2 regions of the Hoeflea sp. EC-HK425 genome follow, and region 1 is predicted to be linked to the other one. Evidence: predicted binding sites of a transcription regulator. Region 1 holds the regulator's gene; the other holds the start of a gene.
What was found. The regulator HrcA, encoded in region 1, represses chaperone genes, less so after heat shock. The targets are predictions, from matches to a motif close to GTTAGCACTCNCNNNNNGNGAGTGCTAAC.
Positions count from the first base shown of each region.

Region 2: groES (co-chaperone GroES) is a predicted target of HrcA. The motif match lies at 2,775-2,803, and genes of this name have one in related genera.

Region 1 is NZ_LR701572.1:3,843,233-3,847,903, reverse strand. It holds gene hemW (radical SAM family heme chaperone HemW) at 1-1,068, opposite strand, end outside; gene SPHINGO391_RS21125 (non-canonical purine NTP pyrophosphatase) at 1,140-1,793, opposite strand; gene rph (ribonuclease PH) at 1,799-2,524, opposite strand; gene hrcA (heat-inducible transcriptional repressor HrcA) at 2,738-3,823, shown strand; gene grpE (nucleotide exchange factor GrpE) at 4,033-4,671, shown strand, end outside.
Region 2 is NZ_LR701572.1:2,874,250-2,878,920, forward strand. It holds gene SPHINGO391_RS16610 (SDR family NAD(P)-dependent oxidoreductase) at 1-50, opposite strand, end outside; gene SPHINGO391_RS16615 (SDR family oxidoreductase) at 47-766, opposite strand; gene SPHINGO391_RS16620 (bifunctional riboflavin kinase/FAD synthetase) at 763-1,752, opposite strand; gene SPHINGO391_RS16625 (TIGR01459 family HAD-type hydrolase) at 1,775-2,623, opposite strand; gene groES (co-chaperone GroES) at 2,870-3,166, shown strand; gene groL (chaperonin GroEL) at 3,237-4,671, shown strand, end outside.

The sequences.
Region 1 (4,671 bases):
GGTGCGGTCGGGATCGAGGCCTCGCCCGGCCAATGCGCCCCAGCGTTTCAGGTTGATGCCTTCGCGCAGCCGCAATCCCATCAGCAGCAATTCGTCGGCCTGCTCCTGTGCCGTCAGTTCGGTGGTTTCGGTCATACCATGACCGTTTTCTGCAACAAGCTTCAGCCAGGTCTCTGGAGTGCGCTCGGTCGCCGTGGCAATCTTGCCGGTCTTGGTCGACAGCCGTCCATGCGCGCCGGGGCCGATGCCGGCATAGTCGCCATAGCGCCAGTATGTCAGATTGTGCCGGCTCTCGGCACCAGGCCGGGCATGGTTCGACACCTCGTAGGCGGGCAGCCCGTGCCGCTCGCACACCTGATGGGTGAGTTCGTAAAGCTCGGCGGACAGGTCGCCATCGGGGACGATCAGCTTGCCGGCCTTGTGCAATCCGTAAAACGGTGTGCCTTCCTCGATCGTCAGCTGGTAGAGCGACAGGTGGTCGGCGGCCAGCGAAATGGCCTCTTCCAGTTCCGCTGCCCAGGCCTCCGCGGTTTGATCCGGCCGCGCATAGATCAGGTCGAACGACATCCGCGGGAAGATCTCGCGTGCCAGCCCGATGGCTTTCAGCGCCTCGGCCCGGTCATGCAGCCGCCCCAGCCGCTTGAGATCGGGGTCGTTGAGGGCCTGCACGCCCATCGACACCCGATTGACCCCCGCCTGCCGGTAGCCGCGAAACCGTCCTGCCTCGACACTCGACGGGTTGGCCTCCAGCGTGATCTCGATCCCCTCCGGTACCACCCAGGCATCGCGCACCGCATCGAGAATGGCGCCGACCGTGTCGGGCGACATAAGCGACGGGGTTCCCCCACCGAAGAACATGCTGGTGACGACCCGTGGGCCGGAGATCGCCCGCATCGAAGCGATTTCCTGCTTGAAAGCCGTGACATAGGCCTGCTGGTCGATGCCGGCATGCCGGACATGGCTGTTGAAATCGCAATAGGGGCATTTCGCGGCGCAGAACGGCCAGTGCAGGTAGACGCCGAACCCGGGCTTGCCTGTGTCCGGCGCAATGCTGTCGGCTGCATGGATGGCGTCCGCGACGGTACCGTTGCGGGTGCCGGATCCGGATACCGGTTGATCCGTTGGGCGGGACGGCGTGCTCACGTTGCGGCTACACCGAGACGTTGTTCGGCAAACAGCTTGAAGGCGCGCGCGCGGTGCGACAGCGCGGTCGCCTGGCCGGGAGTCCAGCCATGCTTTTCTTCAGCCGGCATCTCGCCGAATGTGCGCTCGTGGCCATCCGGACGAAACACCGGGTCGTAACCGAAGCCCAGCGATCCGCGGGGCGGCCAGACCAGAACGCCGTCGGCCTCGCCGCGGTAGAAGCTGACCTCGCCCTCGGGCGTTGCCAGGCACAGCACGCTGACAAAGCGGCCGGTACGTTGCACGTCGCTCTCCGCGCCGCGTGCCTTGAGCGCATCCTCGACCTTCTGCATGGCCACGTTGAAGTCGCGGCTTCCGTCTTCAAGCGTCGCCCAGTCGGCAGTGTACACTCCGGGTGCGCCATCGAGCGCGTCGACCACCAGGCCTGAATCATCCGACAATGCGATCAGCCCCGAGGCCTTCGCGGCGGCAAGCGCCTTGGTTGCCGCATTGGCCTCGAACGTGTCGCCGGTTTCCTCGGGTTCCGGCAGCCCGAGTTCTGCCGCCGAGGTGACCTCGACGCCGAGCGGTCCGCACAGGTCGCGGATTTCCGAGATCTTGCCGGCATTGTGGCTGGCGACCAGCAGTTTGGTGAGGGGCGCGTCCGTCATCGGTGTTACAGCGGTCCTGCGACCGTTTCCTTCTGCATGGCAACCAGGTCGGCAATGCCGTTCTTGGCCAGTTCCAGAAGTTCGAGCAACTGCTCCTGGGTGAACGGCTCGGCTTCGGCCGTGCCCTGGATCTCGACGATGCCGCCCGAGCCGGTCATGACGAAGTTGGCGTCCGTTTCCGCCGCGGAATCCTCGAGATAGTCGAGATCGATCACCGGCTGCGAGGCAAAGATGCCGCAGGAGACGGCGGCGACATTGTCCTTGAGCACGCGCTCGGTGCGAACCATGGCCCGCGCTTCCATCCATTTCAGGCAGTCGTGCAGCGCGATCCATGCGCCTGTGATGGCGGCCGTGCGGGTGCCGCCATCGGCCTGGATGACGTCGCAATCGACCGTGATCTGGCGTTCGCCGAGTTCTTCGAGATTGACGACGGCGCGCAGCGAGCGGCCGATCAGGCGCTGGATTTCAAGCGTCCGGCCGCCCTGCTTGCCCGAGGAGGCTTCGCGGCGCATGCGGTCGCCGGTCGAGCGCGGCAGCATGCCGTATTCGGCGGTGACCCAGCCCTTGCCTCCATTGCGCAGCCATGGCGGAACCCGTTCTTCAAGACTGGCGGTGCAAAGCACATGGGTGTCGCCGAACTTGACCAGGCAAGAGCCCTCGGCGTGCTTGGAAACGTTGCGTTCGAAGCTGACCGCCCGCATCTTGTCTGTGTTCCGGCCCGATGGGCGCATGATATCTCTCCTGATTTCAATGTTGCCGCCTTCTATCGGCGCGCGCCGCCCGATGCAAAGAAAAAGCGCTCCACCCCGACGATTGCGCCGAGGCTGATGCCAATGCCGCCAGGTGCGGGTTGCCTCTTCCGTGTTGAGGCGCAAATACCTATATTCCCGCTAGGCAGCGCCGCAGGCGGCCTGTAGGAAACTGCACATGACCATGACCAAGACATGACCATGAACACCCCATCCATCCCGGCAGACCTTGTCGGGGCGCTTGACGAACGTTCGCGCGAAATTTTCCGCGCACTGGTGGAAAGCTACATGGAATCCGGCGATCCGCTCGGCTCCCGCAGTCTTTCGCGCATGTTGCCGATGTCGCTGTCACCGGCATCCATCCGCAACGTGATGAGTGATCTTGAGGATCTCGGCCTGATCTACGCACCCCATGTCAGTGCCGGCAGGCTGCCGACCCAGAAGGGCCTGCGCTTCTTTGTCGACGCCTTCATGCAGGTCGGCGATCTGCAGCCGGAGATGCGCCAGACAATTGAGCGTCAGGTCCATTCCGAAGACACCAGCCGTCCGGTCGAGACACTGCTGACAGAGGCCAGCCAGATGCTGTCGGGCATGACCCGCGGGGCAGGCCTCGTCATCGCCGCCAAGCAGGATTCCACCATCCGCCATATCGAGTTCATCAGGCTCGACCCGAAGCGGGCGCTGGTGGTGCTGGTCGGTGGCAACGACCAGGTCGAGAACCGTGTGATGGAATTGCCGGATGGCGTTACCGCCGGACAATTGACCGAGGCGGCTAATTTTCTCAATGCCCATCTGGCCGGAAGGACGATGAGCGAGGTCCGCCAGGAACTGGAACGGATCACCGACGAGGTCCGCTCCGAGCTCGATGTGCTCTCGCGCGATCTGGTCGAGCGCGGCCTGGCGGTCTGGGCCGGAAGCCGCGAGGGCGCCAGCACCGCGCGGCTCATCGTGCGTGGCCGCGGCAATCTTCTGGAAGGCCTTTCGGCTGGCGAGGAGCTCGATCGTCTCAAGCTGCTGTTTGACGAACTTGAGCGCAAGGAAAGCCTGATCGAGCTGATGACGCTGGCTGAGGAAGGCTCCGGTGTGCGGATCTTTATCGGCTCCGAGAACAAGTTGTTTTCGCTCTCGGGCTCATCGCTGATCGTGGCGCCCTGGCGCGACGGCGAGGACAAGGTCGTGGGCGCCGTCGGCATCATCGGCCCGACCCGGCTCAACTACGCCCGTATTGTCCCGATGGTCGATTACACCGCGCAGCTGGTCTCGCGCCTGGTTCGCAAATAGCGCGGCGGCCGGGCTGGCACATGGCTGCCGCAGGGCGGCTTGGCAAGGTTCCGCAGATTGCGGTTTTGGCTTGCCCTGCAGGCCGGCACAAGCACGCCGCCGCGTTGCAGGGCCTTGATTTTTGCGGCCCGAACGTCGATATGCGTGGCATATCTCCGGGTCACCCGTGCAATCGGTGATCCTCAGACATTCATCACAACAGTCAGGACATGCACAACATGAGCGATGAAAGCCAGGGCCGCGAACACGATAAGCCGCAGGCCGACGCCGCACCCGAGGTTGAACAGGCCGCCAATCCTGGCCAGGAACAGGAGCTGGACCCGATGCAGGTGCTGATGGCCGAGATTGCCGATCTCAAGGACCAGCGCTTGCGCATGGCCGCCGAGATGGAAAATCTGCGCCGCCGCACCGCGCGCGAGATCAAGGACGCCAAGAGCTACGCCATTTCCGGCTTCGCCCGTGACATGCTGCAGGTCTCCGACAATCTTCAGCGCGCCCTCGCGGCGGTTCCGGAACAGTCCGAGGCTGCGTCCGACAACGGCCTGAAGACCCTCGTCGAGGGTGTCGAACTGACCGAACGCGCGATGCTGTCGACGCTGGAGCGTCACGGTGTGCGCAAGCTCGAGCCGATGGGCCAGAAGTTCGACCCGAACTTCCACCAGGCCATGTACGAGGTCCCCAACACCGATGTGCCCAACAACACCGTCCTCGACGTGGTTCAGCCTGGTTACGTGATCGGCGACCGGATGCTGCGTCCGGCCATGGTCGGCGTTTCCAAGGGTGGCCCCAAGGAAACCGCGCAGCCTGAAGCCGCGCAATCAGACTCCGATGGCCCGGATCCGGCCTCC
Region 2 (4,671 bases), 970 kb from region 1:
AGGCCGGCGCTGCCGCCGGTGACAAGAGCGCGTTTGGATGCAGAACTCACAGCCGCCTCCCCGTATAGGCGCCGCCATTGAGGTACTTGACCCAGGACAGGGTGACCGGCGAACGGCGTGCTGCAATGGCCGAGGCCATCATCGCCGCCACATCGTCCGGCGCAAGAAACAGGGCGCGCATGCGGCCGGGATCATATCCGGCCTTGTCGTGCATATCGGTTTTCGCCGGGCCGGGATGCAGCACCTGGACCGAAACATCGCCACTCCACTCGGACCGCAGAGCCCGAGCCAATCCGTGCAATCCGGCCTTGGATGCGGCATAGGCGGGGATGCTGGCCGAGCCCTTGTGCGCCACCGATCCGATCAGACTGAGCGTTCCGCTCGACTTCCTGAGCAATGGATAGAGTGCCTGAGCCTGAAGCATAACCGCCAGAAGGTTGACGTCGAGCGTCCGGCGGATAGCGTCGGTGCTGTCCACGCCACCGACCGCAACAAAGCCGGTGCCGGCATTGAGCACGGCATTATCGAGGCCGTCCCAGCCGAAATCCCGCACACCCCGGACCAGCGCCCGGGCCGACATTTCCGGATCACCGTGATCGGCAACGACATATCCCGCACCGGGGGGCAGTATCCCGGCGACCTCGGTCTGCGACTTGCGGCCCGACAGCAACAATGAGTGGCGGCGGGCCAGCTTCTGGGCGAGCGCCAGCCCCAGGCCGGAATTGCCGCCGGTTATCAGTATGCGGCGCGGTTTGGCGCCGATCATCCGGCCAGCCCGAATGTGATGGCGGCATCGAGCGGCGAGAGAGGTTGCAGCGAACCAAGCACCGCACGGGCTTCGGCTTCATCGATCTTCATCTGCGACACCAGCTGGTCAAGGTCATCGAACTTCTCCTCGCCGCGAAGCCTCGTGACAAACGAGACCGTGCAGGTTTCACCATAGAGGTCGGCGGAAAAATCGAACAGGAATGTTTCAAGCAGCAGCGCCGCGCCATCTTCGGCAACGGTCGGCCGGCGGCCGAAACTCGCCACGCCATCGTGGATGGTTCCTTCGGCGCGGCGGAAGCGAACCGCATAGATGCCCGGCTCGAGCCCGGTTTCAGGCGGCAACGCCATGTTGGCTGTCGGGTATCCCAACGTCCGGCCGAGTTTCTGACCGTGCTGCACCTCGGCCGAGACCGCATAGCGATAGCCGAGCAATCCGTTCGCCCCGGTCACATCGCCAGCCGCCAGCGCCTCCCGGATCCGGCTCGAAGACACGACATCCGCATTTTCATCCTGGAACTGCTCGACCAGGGTGACGCCGAAACCATGCCTGACACCGGCATTCATGAGATAGTCCGGATTGCCTTCGCGGCCCTTGCCGAAATGGAAATCATAACCGGTCACGACATGATGAACACCCAGCCGCTGGCACAGGGTCCGGGTGACGAAGTCTTCGGCACTCTGAGACGAAAACGCCTTGTCGAAACACTGCTCGACAATCGCATCGAAACCGAGATGACCGAGGATCACGGCCTTCATCGGAGCCGGGGTCAGGCGGAACACAGGCTGGTCGGGTCTGAACACGGTGCGCGGATGGGGCTCGAAACTGAGCACGATGGAGGCAACGCCCGCAGCCTTGGAAATCGCCGTGGCGCGCGCCAGCACGGCCTGGTGACCGCGATGGACGCCATCAAAATTGCCGATCGCCACCACGCCGCCTCTGAGCTCGCCTGCGAACGTGTCGACATCATGAAATCGCCGCGCCATTTCCATTCCCGTGCTGCTGTTCTCAGGCAAGCCATTCCATCCAGTAGGCCGGCGCCAATCCCTCTCCCTCGAGGAAGGCCTGCAGCCGTGCCTCATCGGTGGCCCGGCCGTCAAGATAGTGTCGGGCGTGGATACCGCGGGCGATGAAGACAGCTTCGATGCCGTTGTCGAGCGCCCCGCGGATGTCGGTATGGGCTCCGTCGCCAATCGCAAGAACGCGGTTCGGATCCACCTCGCCGCGGATGGTTCGCGCACGCGAAAGGGCTTCCTTGTAAATCGGCGCGTGCGGCTTTCCGGCGATCCTGGTCTCGCCACCAAGCTCCGCGTAGAGATCCGCCAGGGCGCCGGCGCAAGGCACCAGCCGGTCGCCACGCTCAACCACGCGGTCGGGATTGGCACAGATCAGCGGCAGCTCGCGCGCCTTGAAACCTTCAAGCAGGCTGCGGTAGTCCTCGGCCTGCTCTGTTTCATCATCAAAGAGACCGGTACACAAAACCGCCTTGGCAGCGCCTGGTTCAACCAGGTCGACATCAAGGCCGTCGACCAGAGCGATGTCGCGTTCGGGACCGAGAAAATAGATCTGTTGCGGGCCTTCCGTGACCAGTTGGCGCGTGACATCGCCCGATGTGACAATGTCATCCCAGCACTCGGGATCAACCCCGATGGTTTCGAACTGGCGGATCACCCCGCCTGCCGGCCGCGGCGAATTGGTGATGAGAATGACGGTCTGTCCACGCCGCCTGGCGGCCTTCAAGGCTTCAACAGACAACGGAAAGGGGTTGACGCCATTATGGATGACACCCCATACATCGCACAACAAGACGTCGGCGCTGCCGGTCAGCTGATCAAGGTCGGTAATCCTGCGGGCCATGGGCGAACGGTTCCTTTCGGACAAACGATGTCGCGCAGCTTGCCGCCGATTACAAGACCCCGCCGGAAAATTGCCGGACGGACACGAAACATCCAACAGGATTGCTCTCCGATATCTTGACTCTTGGTCGCCGCACCCCTATCTCGGCGTCGTTGGCACTCTCCTCGGGTGAGTGCTAACAGCAACTTCATGAGGCCCATTCGGGGACCTCAGCCGCTTCTGTCATTCGATCAAGGAATTTAGACAATGGCAAAAACCAAGTTCCGTCCGCTCCACGACCGCGTTGTCGTCCGTCGTGTCGAGTCCGAAGAAAAAACAAAAGGCGGGATCATCATTCCGGATACCGCCAAGGAAAAGCCGCAGGAAGGCGAAATCATCGCCGTTGGCTCCGGCAATCGCGACGAGGCCGGCAAGCTGGTGGCGCTCGACGTCAAGGCCGGCGACCGCGTTCTGTTCGGCAAATGGTCCGGCACCGAAATCAAGCTTGATGGCGAAGACCTTCTGATCATGAAGGAAAGCGACATCATGGGCGTCCTCGGCTGAGCCGACATTCTGCCTGAACACATCCACCCTGCCTCAAGACGATGGGCCACAGGCCCGGGAGTTAAGTTAAATGGCTGCTAAAGAAGTTAAATTCGGTCGTACCGCCCGCGAGAAAATGCTCCGCGGCGTCGACATCCTCGCCGATGCGGTGAAGGTAACGCTGGGTCCGAAGGGCCGTAACGTGATCATCGACAAGTCCTTCGGCGCTCCGCGCATCACCAAGGACGGCGTCACCGTCGCCAAGGAAATCGAACTGGAAGACAAGTTCGAAAACATGGGCGCACAGATGGTCCGCGAAGTCGCTTCGAAGACCAACGACATCGCCGGCGACGGCACCACCACTGCAACCGTGCTGGCCCAGTCGATCGTGCGCGAAGGCGGCAAGGCCGTTGCTGCCGGCATGAACCCGATGGATCTGAAGCGCGGCATCGACCTCGCCGTCACAGAGGTCATCGCCAACCTTCAGAAGAAGGCCAAGAAGATCAAGACCTCGTCGGAAGTCGAGCAGGTCGGCACGATCTCGGCCAACGGCGAAAGCCAGATCGGCAAGGACATTGCCGAAGCCATGCAGAAGGTCGGCAACGAAGGTGTCATCACCGTCGAGGAAGCCAAGACCGCTGAAAGCGAACTCGAAGTCGTCGAAGGCATGCAGTTCGACCGCGGCTACCTGTCGCCCTACTTCGTGACCAACCCCGACAAGATGGTTGCCGAACTCGACGACGTCTACATCCTTCTGCATGAGAAGAAGCTCTCGAACCTTCAGGCCATGCTGCCTGTGCTCGAAGCCGTGGTGCAGACTTCCAAGCCGCTTCTTATCATCTCGGAAGACGTTGAGGGCGAAGCCCTTGCAACGCTCGTGGTCAACAAGCTGCGTGGCGGCCTGAAGATTGCGGCCGTCAAGGCTCCGGGTTTCGGCGATCGCCGCAAGGCAATGCTCGAAGACATCGCCATCCTGACCGGCGGCCAGGTGATTTCCGAAGACATCGGCATCAAGCTCGAAAACGTGACCCTGGAAATGCTGGGCCGCGCCAAGAAGGTGTCGATCACCAAGGAAACCACCACCATCGTTGATGGCGCTGGCAAGAAGAAGGAAATCGAAGGCCGGATCACGCAGATCAAGGCTCAGATCGAAGAGACTTCTTCCGACTACGATCGCGAAAAGCTGCAGGAACGCCTGGCCAAGCTCGCTGGTGGCGTTGCCATCATCCGCGTCGGCGGTGCGACCGAGACGGAAGTCAAGGAGCGCAAGGACCGCGTCGACGACGCGCTCAACGCGACCCGCGCTGCCGTGCAGGAAGGCATCGTTGCAGGCGGCGGCACCGCGCTGCTGCGCGCATCCGTTGCGATCACCGTCAAGGGCGCCAACTCCGACCAGGAAGCCGGCATCAACATCATCCGTCGCGCTCTGCAGGCTCCTTGCCGCCAGATCGCAGACAATGCCGGTGATGAGGCTTCGATCGTCGTGGGCAAGATCCTCGACCAGAAGAGCGACACCTACGGCTATA